Regions from separate parts of the Candidatus Symbiopectobacterium sp. NZEC127 genome, predicted to be linked through region 1. Evidence: predicted binding sites of a transcription regulator. Region 1 holds the regulator's gene; each other region holds the start of a gene.
What was found. The regulator Fur, encoded in region 1, represses iron uptake genes when iron is present. The targets are predictions, from matches to a motif close to ATAATAATGAGAACNACTATCAA.
Positions count from the first base shown of each region.

Region 2: the regulator Fur is predicted to act here: its motif matches at 3,240-3,262, upstream of ftnA (non-heme ferritin).
Region 3: the regulator Fur is predicted to act here: its motif matches at 2,659-2,681, upstream of fhuE (ferric-rhodotorulic acid/ferric-coprogen receptor FhuE).

Region 1 is NZ_JAGFPG010000004.1:363,171-367,727, forward strand. Features, by position in the region: gene nagE (N-acetylglucosamine-specific PTS transporter subunit IIBC) at 1-932, shown strand, start outside; gene glnS (glutamine--tRNA ligase) at 1,160-2,818, shown strand; gene fur (ferric iron uptake transcriptional regulator) at 2,895-3,341, opposite strand; gene fldA (flavodoxin FldA) at 3,677-4,204, opposite strand.
Region 2 is NZ_JAGFPG010000001.1:516,757-521,313, forward strand. Features, by position in the region: gene purT (formate-dependent phosphoribosylglycinamide formyltransferase) at 1-311, opposite strand, end outside; gene J5069_RS02305 (S9 family peptidase) at 482-2,515, shown strand; gene J5069_RS02310 (DNA polymerase III subunit theta) at 2,800-3,030, opposite strand; gene ftnA (non-heme ferritin) at 3,395-3,901, shown strand; gene J5069_RS02320 (DUF2158 domain-containing protein) at 3,959-4,138, opposite strand; gene J5069_RS02325 (YrzE family protein) at 4,165-4,557, opposite strand, start outside.
Region 3 is NZ_JAGFPG010000010.1:48,362-52,918, reverse strand. Features, by position in the region: gene hemL (glutamate-1-semialdehyde 2,1-aminomutase) at 1-193, shown strand, start outside; gene fhuE (ferric-rhodotorulic acid/ferric-coprogen receptor FhuE) at 242-2,524, opposite strand; gene fhuB (Fe(3+)-hydroxamate ABC transporter permease FhuB) at 2,736-4,557, opposite strand, start outside.

The DNA.
Region 1 (4,557 bases):
TCCAGCAGTTGGGATCGGTGGGGGCCGGCGTGTACGCGTTCTTCAACCGCCTGCTGATCCCTGTAGGCCTGCACCATGCGTTGAACTCGGTATTTTGGTTTGATGTGGCGGGCATTAACGATATTCCGAATTTCCTCGGTGGACAGCAGTCGATTGATGCGGGCAAAGCGGTTGTTGGCATCACGGGACGCTATCAGGCGGGGTTCTTCCCCATCATGATGTTTGGTTTACCGGGTGCGGCATTAGCGATTTATCACTGCTCGCGTCCGGAAAACAAAAGCAAAGTGGCGGGGATTATGATGGCCGCCGCGTTTGCCGCTTTCTTCACCGGGATCACCGAGCCGCTTGAGTTTTCGTTTATGTTCGTAGCGCCCGTGCTGTATCTGCTGCATGCCGTGTTGACCGGGATTTCGGTGTTCATTGCGGCAAGCATGCATTGGATTTCCGGGTTCGGTTTTAGTGCCGGGCTGGTGGATATGGTACTTCAATCACGTAACCCGTTAGCTACCCAGTGGTATATGCTGATTCCGCAAGGGCTGATGTTCTTTGTTATTTACTATGTGACGTTCCGTTTCACCATCAAACGTTTCAACTTGCTGACGCCGGGGCGCGAGCCGTCGGTTGATGGTGGCGAAGCGGAGGGTGTGACGCTACATCAAAGCGTTGCCGAAAAGAAGGTGAATGATACGACATCTCTGGCTCAGGGGTATTTGGCGGCGCTGGGCGGTAAAGCCAATCTGGTCGGGATTGATGCCTGTATCACGCGTCTGCGGCTGAATGTGGTGGATTCTGCGCAAGTGGATGAGGCCCAGGCGAAACGCCTGGGGGCGGCGGGGGTTATCCGCTTGAATAAACAGAATGTGCAAATTGTTGTGGGGACGCAGGCGGAGGCGATCGCTACGGCCTTGAAGCAAATTCACCACGAGCAGTGATGGTGTTGTTAGCGTTGAATGGTGCGGCGTGGGGTATTCCTCACGCCGCATTTTTTATCGCCGTTAGCATAACAGGACGCCCGTTTTAGATTACTTCATGCGTAATCATCCGTTGTTTTGCCTCTTTCTGTGTATTTCATAAAATTTAGTGCAAGTAACAGTTGTGTCCTGCCGTAGCTTGTTGGATCATTGCGGGTTATGTGTCGTTTTGCATCGAGGAATCAAGCATGAGTGAGGCCGAAGCCCGCCCAACCAATTTTATCCGTCAGATCATTGATGAAGATCTGGCGTCTGGAAAACACAGCCTGGTACAAACCCGTTTTCCGCCGGAACCCAATGGCTACTTGCATATCGGCCATGCCAAGTCCATTTGCCTCAATTTTGGGGTGGCGCAAGATTACAACGGTCAATGTAATCTGCGTTTTGATGACACCAACCCGGTGAAAGAGGATATCGAGTACGTCGAGTCCATCAAGCAGGATGTGCAATGGTTGGGTTTCACCTGGAGCGGTGAGATTCGCTATTCTTCTGATTATTTTGACCAGTTGCATCTATATGCGGTCGAACTGATTGGTAAAGGGCTGGCCTATGTGGATGAACTCTCTCCCGAGCAGATCCGCGAATACCGTGGCACGCTGACCTCCCCTGGTAAAAACAGCCCTTACCGCGATCGCAGCGTTCAGGAAAACCTGAACCTGTTTGAAAAAATGCGCAACGGCGGGTTTGCTGAGGGCACCGCATGTCTGCGCGCCAAGATTGACATGGCATCACCGTTCATCGTGATGCGCGATCCGGTCCTGTACCGCATCAAATTTGCCGAGCATCACCAGACCGGGAAAAAGTGGTGCATCTATCCCATGTACGATTTCACGCACTGCATTTCCGATGCGCTGGAAGGGATTACGCACTCACTGTGCACGCTGGAGTTCCAGGACAACCGCCGCCTGTACGATTGGGTGTTGGACAACATCACCATTCCTTGTCATCCGCGTCAGTATGAATTCTCGCGCTTGAACCTGGAATATGCGGTGACGTCCAAACGCAAACTGAATCAACTGGTGACGGAAAAAGTGGTTGAAGGCTGGGACGATCCTCGCATGCCAACCATCTCCGGCCTGCGCCGCCGTGGTTACACAGCTGCCTCCGTGCGTGAGTTTTGTCGTCGTATCGGCGTGACCAAACAGGATAATAATGTCGAAATGGCGGCGCTGGAATCCTGTATTCGTGACGATCTGAATGAGCATGCGCCGCGCGCCATGGCGGTGTTGGATCCGGTAAAAGTGGTTATCGAGAATCTGCCAGAAGGCCACGAAGAGTGGGTTTCCATGCCGAATCATCCGAATCAGCCGGAAATGGGAACGCGTCAGGTGCCGTTCAGCCGTGAGATTTATATCGATCGTGCCGATTTCCGTGAAGAAGCGAACAAACAGTACAAGCGTCTGGTACTGGGTAAAGAAGTGCGTTTGCGCAATGCGTATGTCATCAAGGCGGAACGGGTTGAGAAAGATGAACAGGGCGTTATCACCGCGCTGTATTGCACTTATGATGCCGAAACGTTGAGTAAAGACCCGGCTGACGGGCGTAAAGTGAAGGGCGTTATTCATTGGGTTTCTGCCGCACATGCGCTACCGGCTGAGTTCCGCCTTTACGATCGCCTGTTCAACATGCCAAATCCAGGTGCGGCGGATGACTTCCTCGCAACCATCAACCCGGATTCGCTAAAAGTGGCTCAGGGCTTTGTTGAACCGAGTTTGGCAAAGGCAGAAGTAGAAAAAGCGTATCAGTTTGAACGCGAAGGGTATTTCTGTGCCGATCGCCGCTATTCGAGCGAAACGCATCTGGTGTTTAACCGCACGGTAGGTCTGCGTGATACCTGGGTTGGCTGAGGCCAGCGTTTGACTGAAATGAAAAAACCGCCTGTTTGGGCGGTTTTTTTATGGCATCAATCAGAAAAAACCTGACTTATTTTGGGTCGTGGAGCGTTTCTTCTTCGCGGCAGTCGCCCGTACTGCAATGGCCATAGAGGTATAAACTGTGGTTAGTCAGTTTGATACCGTGTCTGTCTGCGATTTCGCGCTGACGCGCTTCGATAGATTCATCACGGAATTCAATAACGCGTCCGCAATCCAGGCAAATAAGATGGTCATGGTGGTGTTGCTGTGTCAGCTCGAACACTGACTTACCACCTTCAAAATTATGACGGGTGACAATACCGGCATCATCAAACTGGTTAAGCACGCGATAAACGGTCGCAAGACCGATCTCTTCGCCCATATCTATCAGTTTTTTATACAAATCTTCCGCGCTGACGTGATGACACTCCGGATCCTGCAACACTTCCAGAATCTTCAGTCTTGGCAGAGTGACTTTCAAGCCGGCCTTCTTTAATGCGGTGTTATTGTCAGTCATGCGGGTTTAGTCCTGTTGCTTTCTCGTCGATGGGGGCAATTAAGCCTATGACATCGGTCGGCTCAAAAATTGTAATGGCGTCTCAATTATAGAACCGCGCATTAAAAATGAAAACCATGGGATGTTAACAATACCGTCTCCATAAAGAAAGTGTGCATTTGCGCGCAATCTCTTGTTGTAAAATGGAGAAAATTGATAAACGTACAAAACCGATGGGTACTATTGTACAGGCTTAGACCAGGAAGTTAAAAAAATGTTTCTATTAATTTAATCGGTTTTATCTATTAATAAAGCCCTGACATTGCTATCAGGGCTTTTATGTAAAACAGTGGCGATCAACCGGCCAGTGATTTCAGGTTGAGCTCTTCGCTGATTTGTTTGACCCAGGCACTCACGCGTTCACCGGTCAGTTCAGGTTGACGGTCTTCATCAATCGCCAGACCGATAAAGTGGTTGTCGTCTGCCAACCCTTTAGAGGCTTCGAAATAGTAACCTTCCGTTGACCAATTGCCGACAATCGTTGCCCCGCGCGGTTCAATAATGTCGCGCAGCGTTCCCATCGCGTCACAAAAGTATTCGGCGTAATCTTCCTGGTCACCACAGCCAAACAGGGCAACGATTTTTCCATTGAAATCAATTTCTTCCAATGTCGGGAAGAAATCGTCCCAATCGCACTGGGCCTCACCATAGTACCAGGTCGGAATACCCAGCAGCAGGATATCAAACGCTTCGATATCTTCTTTGCTGCTCTTGGCGATGTCATGAACCTCTGCAACATCACTGCCCAGTTGCTGTTGGATTGTCTTGGCAATGTTTTCGGTATTGCCGGTGTCACTGCCAAAGAAAATGCCTATGAGTGCCATGGATAAAATAACCTCTTTATTCTTAATGGTATGGTGCGGTTTATCACCTACATATCAAGTAATAATATCAGACGCAGGGGGTAGGAGAAACTTGTATCTTTTCCCTGACCCAAAGCGAAAATAACCGCTATTAAGTCAGGGTTTTTATCACATAGCTCATTTGCGCAATTCCGCCAGTTTTTTTAATTACTTTAGCGGCGGCATTGTTATCACCCGTTTCCCTATCTTTGTGAAAAATATGAGTAATAACTAATTTTTAGTCACAGCGTGCTGTAGATCACGGAGGGAAACTACTAAATATTCTTTTAATATTGACGATGAAAGTAGAAGGTTCGCTGTGTGCTTGCAAACGT
Region 2 (4,557 bases), on a different contig from region 1:
CAGGGCACTACATGGTGGCCTTCCTGCTCTAACGTCTCTAGCGTGTCGGTGGCAATGGCTTCAATTTCCGGCACAATGTAATCAGGACGCTCAAGTTCGATAACGGCACGCAGCGCTGCGCCATCCAGCATGTTAATGACGTGGCTGCGGTGAGCGATATGCATAGCGGGAGCATTGGCATAGCGATCGACACCGATCACCTCAACGCCCAGCCGCTGGCACTCTATCGCCACTTCTTTACCCAGTTCTCCGCAACCTAATAACATCACGCGTGTTGCGCCTGCGCGTAGCGCTGTTCCAACCGTTAACATTATGCTTTCCTGATCTGTATTGACATGGCGCGCAGTATAAAGGAAAACGTTTGCGTACGCATCCGCGGCGAGGATATCTGCGGCAACAAGCCATGCATATAAACAGCATCGCTTGGCTTTCTCTAAGAATCGTGCCACGATTTTCTTTCCAGAAAACAGGATGGCACGCAATGAAAGCACCTCAGGCAGAAAAACGTCCGTACCCCCTCACGACCCACGGTGATACCCGCATTGATAATTACTACTGGCTACGTGACGATGCGCGGGAAGATCCGGCCGTATTGTCGTATCTGCAAGCAGAAAACGCCTATTGCGCCTCGCATATGCAACCCTGCGATGCGGTGAAAGAAACGCTTTATCAGGAGATGGTGGCGCGGATCCCGGCGCAGGATGCGTCGGTGCCTTATGTTAAACGTGGTTATCGCTATCAGACGCGCTACGAATCGGGTAAAGAGTACGCGCTCTATGTGCGCCAGCCTGCATCGGAAACGGAACAGTGGCAACTGTTGCTGGATGAGAATGAACGTGCCGCAGACAGCGAGTTCTATCATCTGGGGGTGCTGTCCGTCAGCCCGGACAACCGACTGCTGGCGTTGGCAGAGGATAAAATTTCTCGCCGTCAGTACGACATCCGTTTTCGCAACCTGGAGAGCGGGGAGTGGTTGCCGGACGTCATTGAGCATGTCTCGGCAAACATGCAGTGGAATGCTGATGCCTCCGCGATTTACTACGTGCGCAAGCACCCGCAGACGCTGCTTCCCTATCAGGTCTATATGCATCGCCTCGGTGATGATGTCAGCCAGGATCGTCTGATCTATGAAGAGCAGGATGATACCTATTACGTCAGTCTGGGTGAAACCACCTCTGAAGCGTATATCGTTATCTTCCTGAGCAGTACCACCACTACCGAAGTTCGCTTGCTGGATGCGCACGACAGTCAGGCCGTGCCGCAGGTGTTTATTCCGCGCCGTAAAGATCATGAGTATGGGGTGGACCACTATCAGGGCGCATTCTATCTGCGCTCGAACCGTGAGGGCAAAAACTTCGGCCTGTATCGCACTGTCGGTTGGGATGAGTCGGCGTTGGAAACGCTCATCGCGCCGCATAACACCCGCGTGCTGGAGAGTTTTGAGCTGTTCCGCGATTGGCTGGTGCTGGAAGAGAGAGAGAAGGGCTTAACCTCCCTGCGTCAGGTGCATTGGCAGACCGGCGCCGAAAAGAACATCAGCTTTAACGATCCCAGCTATGTTACCTGGCTTGCTTACAATCCGACGCCTGAGACCTCATTGCTGCGTTTTGGTTATTCATCCATGACCACGCCAACCTCGCTGTACGAGATCAATCTGGACAGCGGTGAACAGTGCCTGCTCAAACAGGCGGAGGTTAAACACTTTGCCGCTACGGATTATTGCAGCGAACGCCTGTGGATTACCGTGCGCGATGGCGTTGAAGTGCCGGTGTCGCTGGTGTATCGCCGCGACTGCTATCAACCTGGCAAAAATCCGCTTCTGGTGTACGGCTACGGTGCCTATGGCAGCAGCATGGAGCCGGATTTTAGCGTGAGTCGCCTGAGCCTGCTCGACAGAGGGTTTGTGTTTGCGTTGACCCACATTCGCGGCGGCGGGGAGTTGGGGCAGCAATGGTATGACGACGGCCGCTTGCTCAATAAGATGCACTCCTTTACCGATTTTATTGATATATCTCGCGCATTGGTGGCGCAGGGGTATGGTAATGAAAAGCAGCTTTATGCCATGGGCGGCAGTGCGGGAGGCTTGCTGATGGGCGCAGTCGTTAACCTGGCCCCTGCGCTGTTTAAAGGCGTGGTAGCGCAGGTCCCGTTTGTCGATGTGCTGACCACCATGCTTGATGAGTCAATTCCATTGACCACCGGCGAATATGACGAGTGGGGGAACCCTGGTGAGCCGCGTTATTATGACTACATCAAAAGCTACAGCCCTTATGACAATGTCAGTGCTCAAGCCTACCCGCACCTGTTGATTACCACCGGACTGCATGACTCGCAAGTTCAGTATTGGGAACCGGCCAAATGGGTGGCTAAGTTGCGTGAGCTGAAAACTGACGACAACCTGCTGCTGCTGTTGACGGATATGGATGCCGGGCACGGGGGAAAATCAGGTCGATTCAAACAATACGAAGACATTGCGCTGGAGTACGCATTTTTGCTGATGGTTGAAGAGAAGTAAAATACAGGGCTCGCGACTGGAGTAATCCCGCTGAGTGCGGGATTACCCGTTCAGCGTACTAAGGCATCAGCTCACCGTATCGGTTTGCTGGGCGCGTTTTGACCGTTTATCCGCCCGTTTTTCTGCTGCGGTCTTTGCCGGTTTTTTCTTGCTGTTCTTCTTGCTGTCCATGCCTTTACTCATTTGATTTGCCTCTCTCGGTAAAAGGTGGTGTGCCTCACCATTAACCGCCTGTTGGGCATAACATGCAAGCGAAAAAAGTGTTTTGGACAGCAGATTTCAGGCTATTTTGTCTTGGGTTCGTAGGGGAGGCGGGAGAACTGCAACGATCGTTGGCGGTAGAATGCGATGCGTTCACGAAAATAGTCACGCAGATGCTCCGGTTGCTCTCTTTCCACGATGTCTGGAATGACCGGCATATTGTACCGTTCCTTGAACGCCACGCCAGAGGCTGCGAGATCAACATTCACTCTATCCATCTCTTGCGCAGAAAGAGTAGCCAGATTATACGCCATTGTTCTTATCCTCAGGGCCGTCAGTGAGCGCGCATGATAGCATTTTTAGCCCAGCGGGCATACGCCGGTATTGCTCCACGACCTAATGCTAAAAAAGAATGATTATTTTTTATAAAATTAAAATGAAGCAGCGTTTTTTATAAACTGCCTGAAATGCACTAAGAGGAAATAAAAACCATTCTCAGATGAATGAAATGAATAACTATTTGATGAAATTGAAAATCGTTATCAATTAACTTATCTTGATGATTAATAATGATTTATTTTTTATGTTAATTATATTGATAATAAAATGTTTTTTATTTTTTAACAGCAAGGCATAATGAAAAAAATTGACTCACCTGCCAATCAGAGGGAATGAAAGATGCTCAAAAAAGAGATGATTCAACAATTAAACGACCAGCTAAACCTGGAGTTCTATTCTGCTAATTTGTACCTGCAAATGAGCGCATGGTGTGGCGATAAAGGTTTTGAAGGTGCGTCAGCATTCCTGAAAACACATTCGCAAGAAGAGATGGAACATATGCAACGCCTCTTCAACTATCTGGATGATACCGGCAGCATGCCCGTACTGGGCGCTATCGCTGCGCCGCCGGTCGATTTTGCTTCACTGTCTGACGTATTTGAACAGACCTATGAGCATGAGCAATTAATTACGCAAAAAATCAACGAGCTGGCTCATGCAGCAATGACGCAGCAAGATTATTCAACGTTCAACTTCTTGCAATGGTATGTTGCTGAGCAACATGAAGAAGAGAAACTGTTTAAATCCATTCTCGACAAGCTGGCATTGGTCAGTACGGCGCAGGGGGGTCTGTTCTTTATCGATCAGGACCTGAAAAAAATGACGACTGCACCGACCCAACAGTAACGCGTTATTACGTTCCCTTCAGGCTAAAAGAAGTCGTCAGCCTGAAGGGAATGGGCATTAACAGACGCCGAAATTGCCCTCCTCGCGGTAAAGCGAGACGCTATCAACGCTGATTTCTATTTCTTTCTCAACAGGATCGTCAATTCTCGCGCAGTAAAGCCTGCTGTCCTCTACGCTAAGCACTCGCATTCTTGGCCCACCGGTTTTACTTTGAACGATATCCCCTGGTTTAAACATCGCAGCCACCTTTTGCCTGAGTAATACTACACATGGCGCTTACTTTTCGCTCCCCAAGCGCCTGCAAGGGTACTGATTACGGCACCGAGCAGCAGTGCAAAAAATGACCACAGCGCGGCTTTTGCCGCTGCTTTTGACATTTGGTCAGCCTGCTCGACGGCCTGCTTTTTCCAGTCCTCATAACGCTGCTGAGCCTGCTGTATATTCTGTTGTGCTTGAGTAAGGCGCTCGCTCACTTCTTTCACCATACGATCGCGGGTACTGATAATGTTTTCGACCGCCCGGTCAGCCTCAGTTGGCGTGAGATCGGTGTTTTGCGTTAACGCACGCTTGATATCATCACGATTGATGCTGGCTGCAATCGTTTTACTTCGTTGCGCAAGTTTCTCGGTTAATTGGGCTGCAACCTGCTCACTCGG
Region 3 (4,557 bases), on a different contig from region 1:
GAGCGTAACCTGCTATCAGGATGTGACGCAGTGTGATGTGGAGCGTTTCAAACGTTTCTTCCACCTGATGCTGGCCGAAGGCGTTTATCTGGCGCCGTCAGCGTTTGAAGCGGGCTTTATGTCACTGGCACACAGCCAGCAGGATATTGAGAACACCATCGCGGCAGCACGCCGCTGCTTTGCCCAGTTGTAATCACAGCCGAGAGAAACGCCCCGATCGCACGATCGGGGCGTCTGCGCATCAGAAGTTGTAATTCACACTCATCGACACGCTGCGCGGCGCGCCATAGGCATAGTTGTCACTGAGGGCGCTGTAATAGTTCTTATCCAGCAGATTGTTGACGTTGGCCTGCACCGCCAGCTGTTTGTTGATCTGGTAGCGACCAAACAGGTTAACCAGCGGATAGCTTCCCTGATGCACACGCGTTGCCCCATTCGGCCCCGTGGTATCCACAAAGGTGCCGTTCTGCCAGTTTACCCCGCCACCCAGCGTCAGTTCCGGCAGCATCGGCAACTGGTAGCGCGTAAACCATTTCAACGAGGTTTGCGGTAGTTGGCTGTTTACCCGGTTATCCGCCGCGTCTTTGGCAACGTAACGTGCGGCACCAAACGTCATCTGCCAGTTATCCGTCAGGGCACCGTTCAGCTCCAGTTCCATGCCTTTACTGGTCACGCCTTGCGCACCGTAGTAAGCCTGTTCGCTCGACCCAGTGACCTTGTTGCTGCCATCGGTCTGCGCCAGATTATCCTGCTCGATGCGGAACAGCGCCATGGATGCCGTCAGGCGACCATCAAACCAGTCGGATTTCAGACCGGTTTCATAGTTTTTGCCTTCAATCGGTGCCAGGTAGTTGCCGTTAACACTGCGGTTATCTTGCGGCTGGAAGATAGAGGTGTAGCTGACATAGGCAGAGAGGGTGTCATTGATGTCGTAAATCAACCCGGCATAGGGCGACACCTTGTCTTTGCTGAAGCTGGAGGTCATGCCGCCCGTGCTCCATTCGGTATAGCGCGCACCGGCCACCAGCGCCAGCGGGTCGGCCAGCGAGAAACGGGCCGCACTGTAGACCGACCGTTGATGCACGGTATCATCCGAACTTTTGGTCTGCGCCTGCCAGTTCGGCTCCGGCGCACTGCCGTTCCAGTTGTAGTAATTGCCCATATCCGCAACCGTCACCGCATCGTTCGAGGCGTAGTAGTAGTTGCGCTGGCGACTGAAACCTACCCCGGTAACCAGCTCATGCTGGCGCCCCAGCAGTTCGAACGGACCGCGCACGTAAGTTTCCAACGCGTCCAGTTTGCGTGTGCCAGTAAACCAGCCAGCACCGCCCGCCAAGCCCTCGCCGGTGGTTTGATCGGGGAAGGTGCCTGATTTGGCAGGATCTTTCACGCCATTAGCATCATAATAATCATAAGGTGAAGCGTACATCAGCTTGTCATCAAACTTGGTTTCCGCATGGGTACTGTTGATATGCCAGTCCCAGCCGTTATCAAACATATGGCTGAACTGGGCGAAAACCTTGTTGGTCTCGATGTTGTAATAGGCCCAGTTTGGGGCGGGATTGAAGCTGCGATCGAAGTGGGTACGGTTGCCGTTACTGAACCAGGTCGGCAAGCCGCCCCAGGTTGAACCGGGGGTTTTGCTTTCCTGATAATCGTAGCCGAATGACAGCGTGGAATTATTGGCCAGATCCGCATCGACAATGCCGGAAATAAATTTTTTGCGCTTATGGTAACGATCGAGCCAGCTATCCTGATCCTGATAGCCGGCAATAATACGCCCGCGCACGTTGCCGGATTCGGTCAAGGGCGCGGAAAGATCGGTCACATAGCGTTGGTTATTCCACGAGCCGTAACTGGCGGAAACATTGCCGGTCACTTCCTTGCTGGTGGCGTGTTTGCGCACCATATTCACCGTTGCGGAGGGATTACCGGTTCCGGTTAGCAGGCCGTTGGCACCGCGCACCACTTCGATGCGGTCATAGATCGCGGTATCTCCCAGCGCGTCACCAAAATTCCAGGCTTCGGATACCGAAGTGGGGATATCGTCAATGACGAAATTGTTGATGTAGAAACCGCGCGCATAGTAGCCAATGCGTTCACTGTCGGTATAGTTGCCGGTGACACCAACCACGTTATCCAACACGTCGCCCACCGTTTGCAGGTTCTGATCCTGCATGCGCTGTTTATTCACGATGGTGATGGATTGCGGAATATCACGCGGACTTAACAGCAAGCGCGTCCCCGCTGAGGTCAATTTGGTGCTGTAGTCGCCGGGCACATCCTGCCCCGCAGCCCCCCCGGTGGCGGTGACCACCAGCGTGTCGCCACTTTTTTTACCCGGTGATGAGGCAGATTGTGCAGCGCTCTGATGGGTGTTGTCACCCACCGCAGTGCTGGTCTGTGCCGCCCCCGCCAGAGCGGGCCACAGTGCAGCGCCCACACACAGCGCCAAAACAGAAAAACCGCTTACCGATTCCATTGCCTGAACCGACTTCGCGCAGCCGAACCTCTTTCCTTTCATAACGATCCCTTAAGCGTACATCATGCTGACACGACACCGTGTTACCTGGCTATCATCGGTTTAACGCCCGACAATGGTCGTGCCCCTGAAGCACTAATCTACCTATTGAGCCTACATAATATTAGATAATGGGAATCATAGTGAGAAGGATTTGCATTTAATATGTAAATAGGATTTACCTGTTGGCACGGTTTTTCCTGCCAACAGGTGGTTAATGGGTGTGTTTACGCAGCAGATAAATAAAGTAAGGCGCGCCGATAAAGGTCGCCAGCAGGCCAGCGGGCACCTGATTAGGAAACAGGATCATGCGGCCCGCCCAATCGGCCAACAGCATCAATATGCCGCCAATCAATGCCGAGCAGCAAAGCTGAGGGATCACGCGGGAAAATCCCAACATGCGCGCCAGATGCGGCGCCATCAACCCGACAAAGCTGAGCGGTCCCACCGTCAGGGTTGCCATCGCGGTCAACACCGATGCCAACAGCAAAATCAGCAAGCGCACTGGCGTGACAGCAACGCCCAACGCCTGAGCTGTCACGCTGCCCAACGGCAAAATGCGCAACCAACGCTGGCACAATGGCACCATAAGGGCTAACACCAGTGCCACACCCGCGATGTTGATCGCCTGCGCGGATTCAACGCCGTAGGTTGAACCGGAAATCCAGGTGATGACACCGCTCATGCGCGGATCGCCGCTCGCCAACAGCAACGTAAGCACGGTGGAAAATGCGGTACTGAGAGCAATCCCTGCCAATAACATGCGCTGCGTGGAAAACCCACCGCGACTGGCGATGGTGATCATCACCAGCAGTGTCAACGCCGCGCCCGCGCTGCCCGCGGGCAACTGCCATGCGCTGGTGTCTCCCGGTATCAGGAACAGCAATAGAATGACCCCGGTCGCGGCACCCGCGCTGATACCCAACACTTCCGGGCTGCCCATCGGGTTAGCCGTCAGTTTCTGAATCAGTGTGCCTGCCATCGCCAGCATCATGCCCGCCGTCAGTGCCGCCACCGCGCGCGGCCAGCGCCAGGGCAACAGCTGTGCCAGCTCCTCACCGCGGCTCCATTGCCAGCCTTGTGCGCCTTTACCCAGCATCAGCGCTATCGCCAAAGCGCCCAGCAACAGCATTATCCCTGCCAGCAGCCAGCGTCCCCAGCGGGGTGCGGTGGCGTTAATGTCTCCGGATGGCACCAGCGCAGGCTGGTGCGTGGTGCGTAAGCGCGGCAGCAGCCATAGCAGCAGTGGAGCACCAATCAGCGCCGTCACCGCGCCAGTCGGTACTTCACGCCAGACGCGGGTCAGCCACAGCACGGTTTGATCGGTCAATCCCAGCAACAACGCCCCTAACAATGGCGCCAGCCAGAGCCGTTGCCACACGCGGCGAGCGCCCAGCATGCGGGCCAGCAACGGGGCAAACAGGCCAACAAAGCCGATAATCCCCGCCACGTTCACCAGTTGTGCGCTAAGGAAAATCGCGACGCCAAGCGTGGTTAAGCGTGCCAGCACCAATCCCAATCCCAGGTTACGTGCCACGCCATCATCCAGCCCCAGCAGGGTCAGCGGGCGCAACAGCAGCAACGCCAGCGCAAAGCACGCCAGCAACCTGGGAAGCAGAAACGCCACGCGGCTCCAATCCTGCTGGTTCAGCATGCCGCTGCTCCACAAAAACAGGTTTTGTAGCTGCTCATGGTTAAACAACACCAGCAGTTGATTGACGGCAGCACAGTAAAAACTCAGCACCAGCCCAGCGAGCAGCAACGTAATCGGTGACATCTGCTTGCCCCATGAAAGGCCAAACACCAGTACGCCGATACCGAGCGCCCCCGCCATCGCCATCCACTGCTGCGCCGCTTCGCCGCCCGGCAGCATCCATAAGGTTGCCACCGTCACCCCGAGTTGAGCGCCAGTGGCAATGCCCAGCGTAGCCGGTTCCGCGAGCGGGTTGCGCAGCACCTGCTGAAACAGCAGCCCCGCCAACCCCAGCCCCGCACCGACCAGCAGCGAGAGTGCCACACGCGGCAACAGGCTGTAA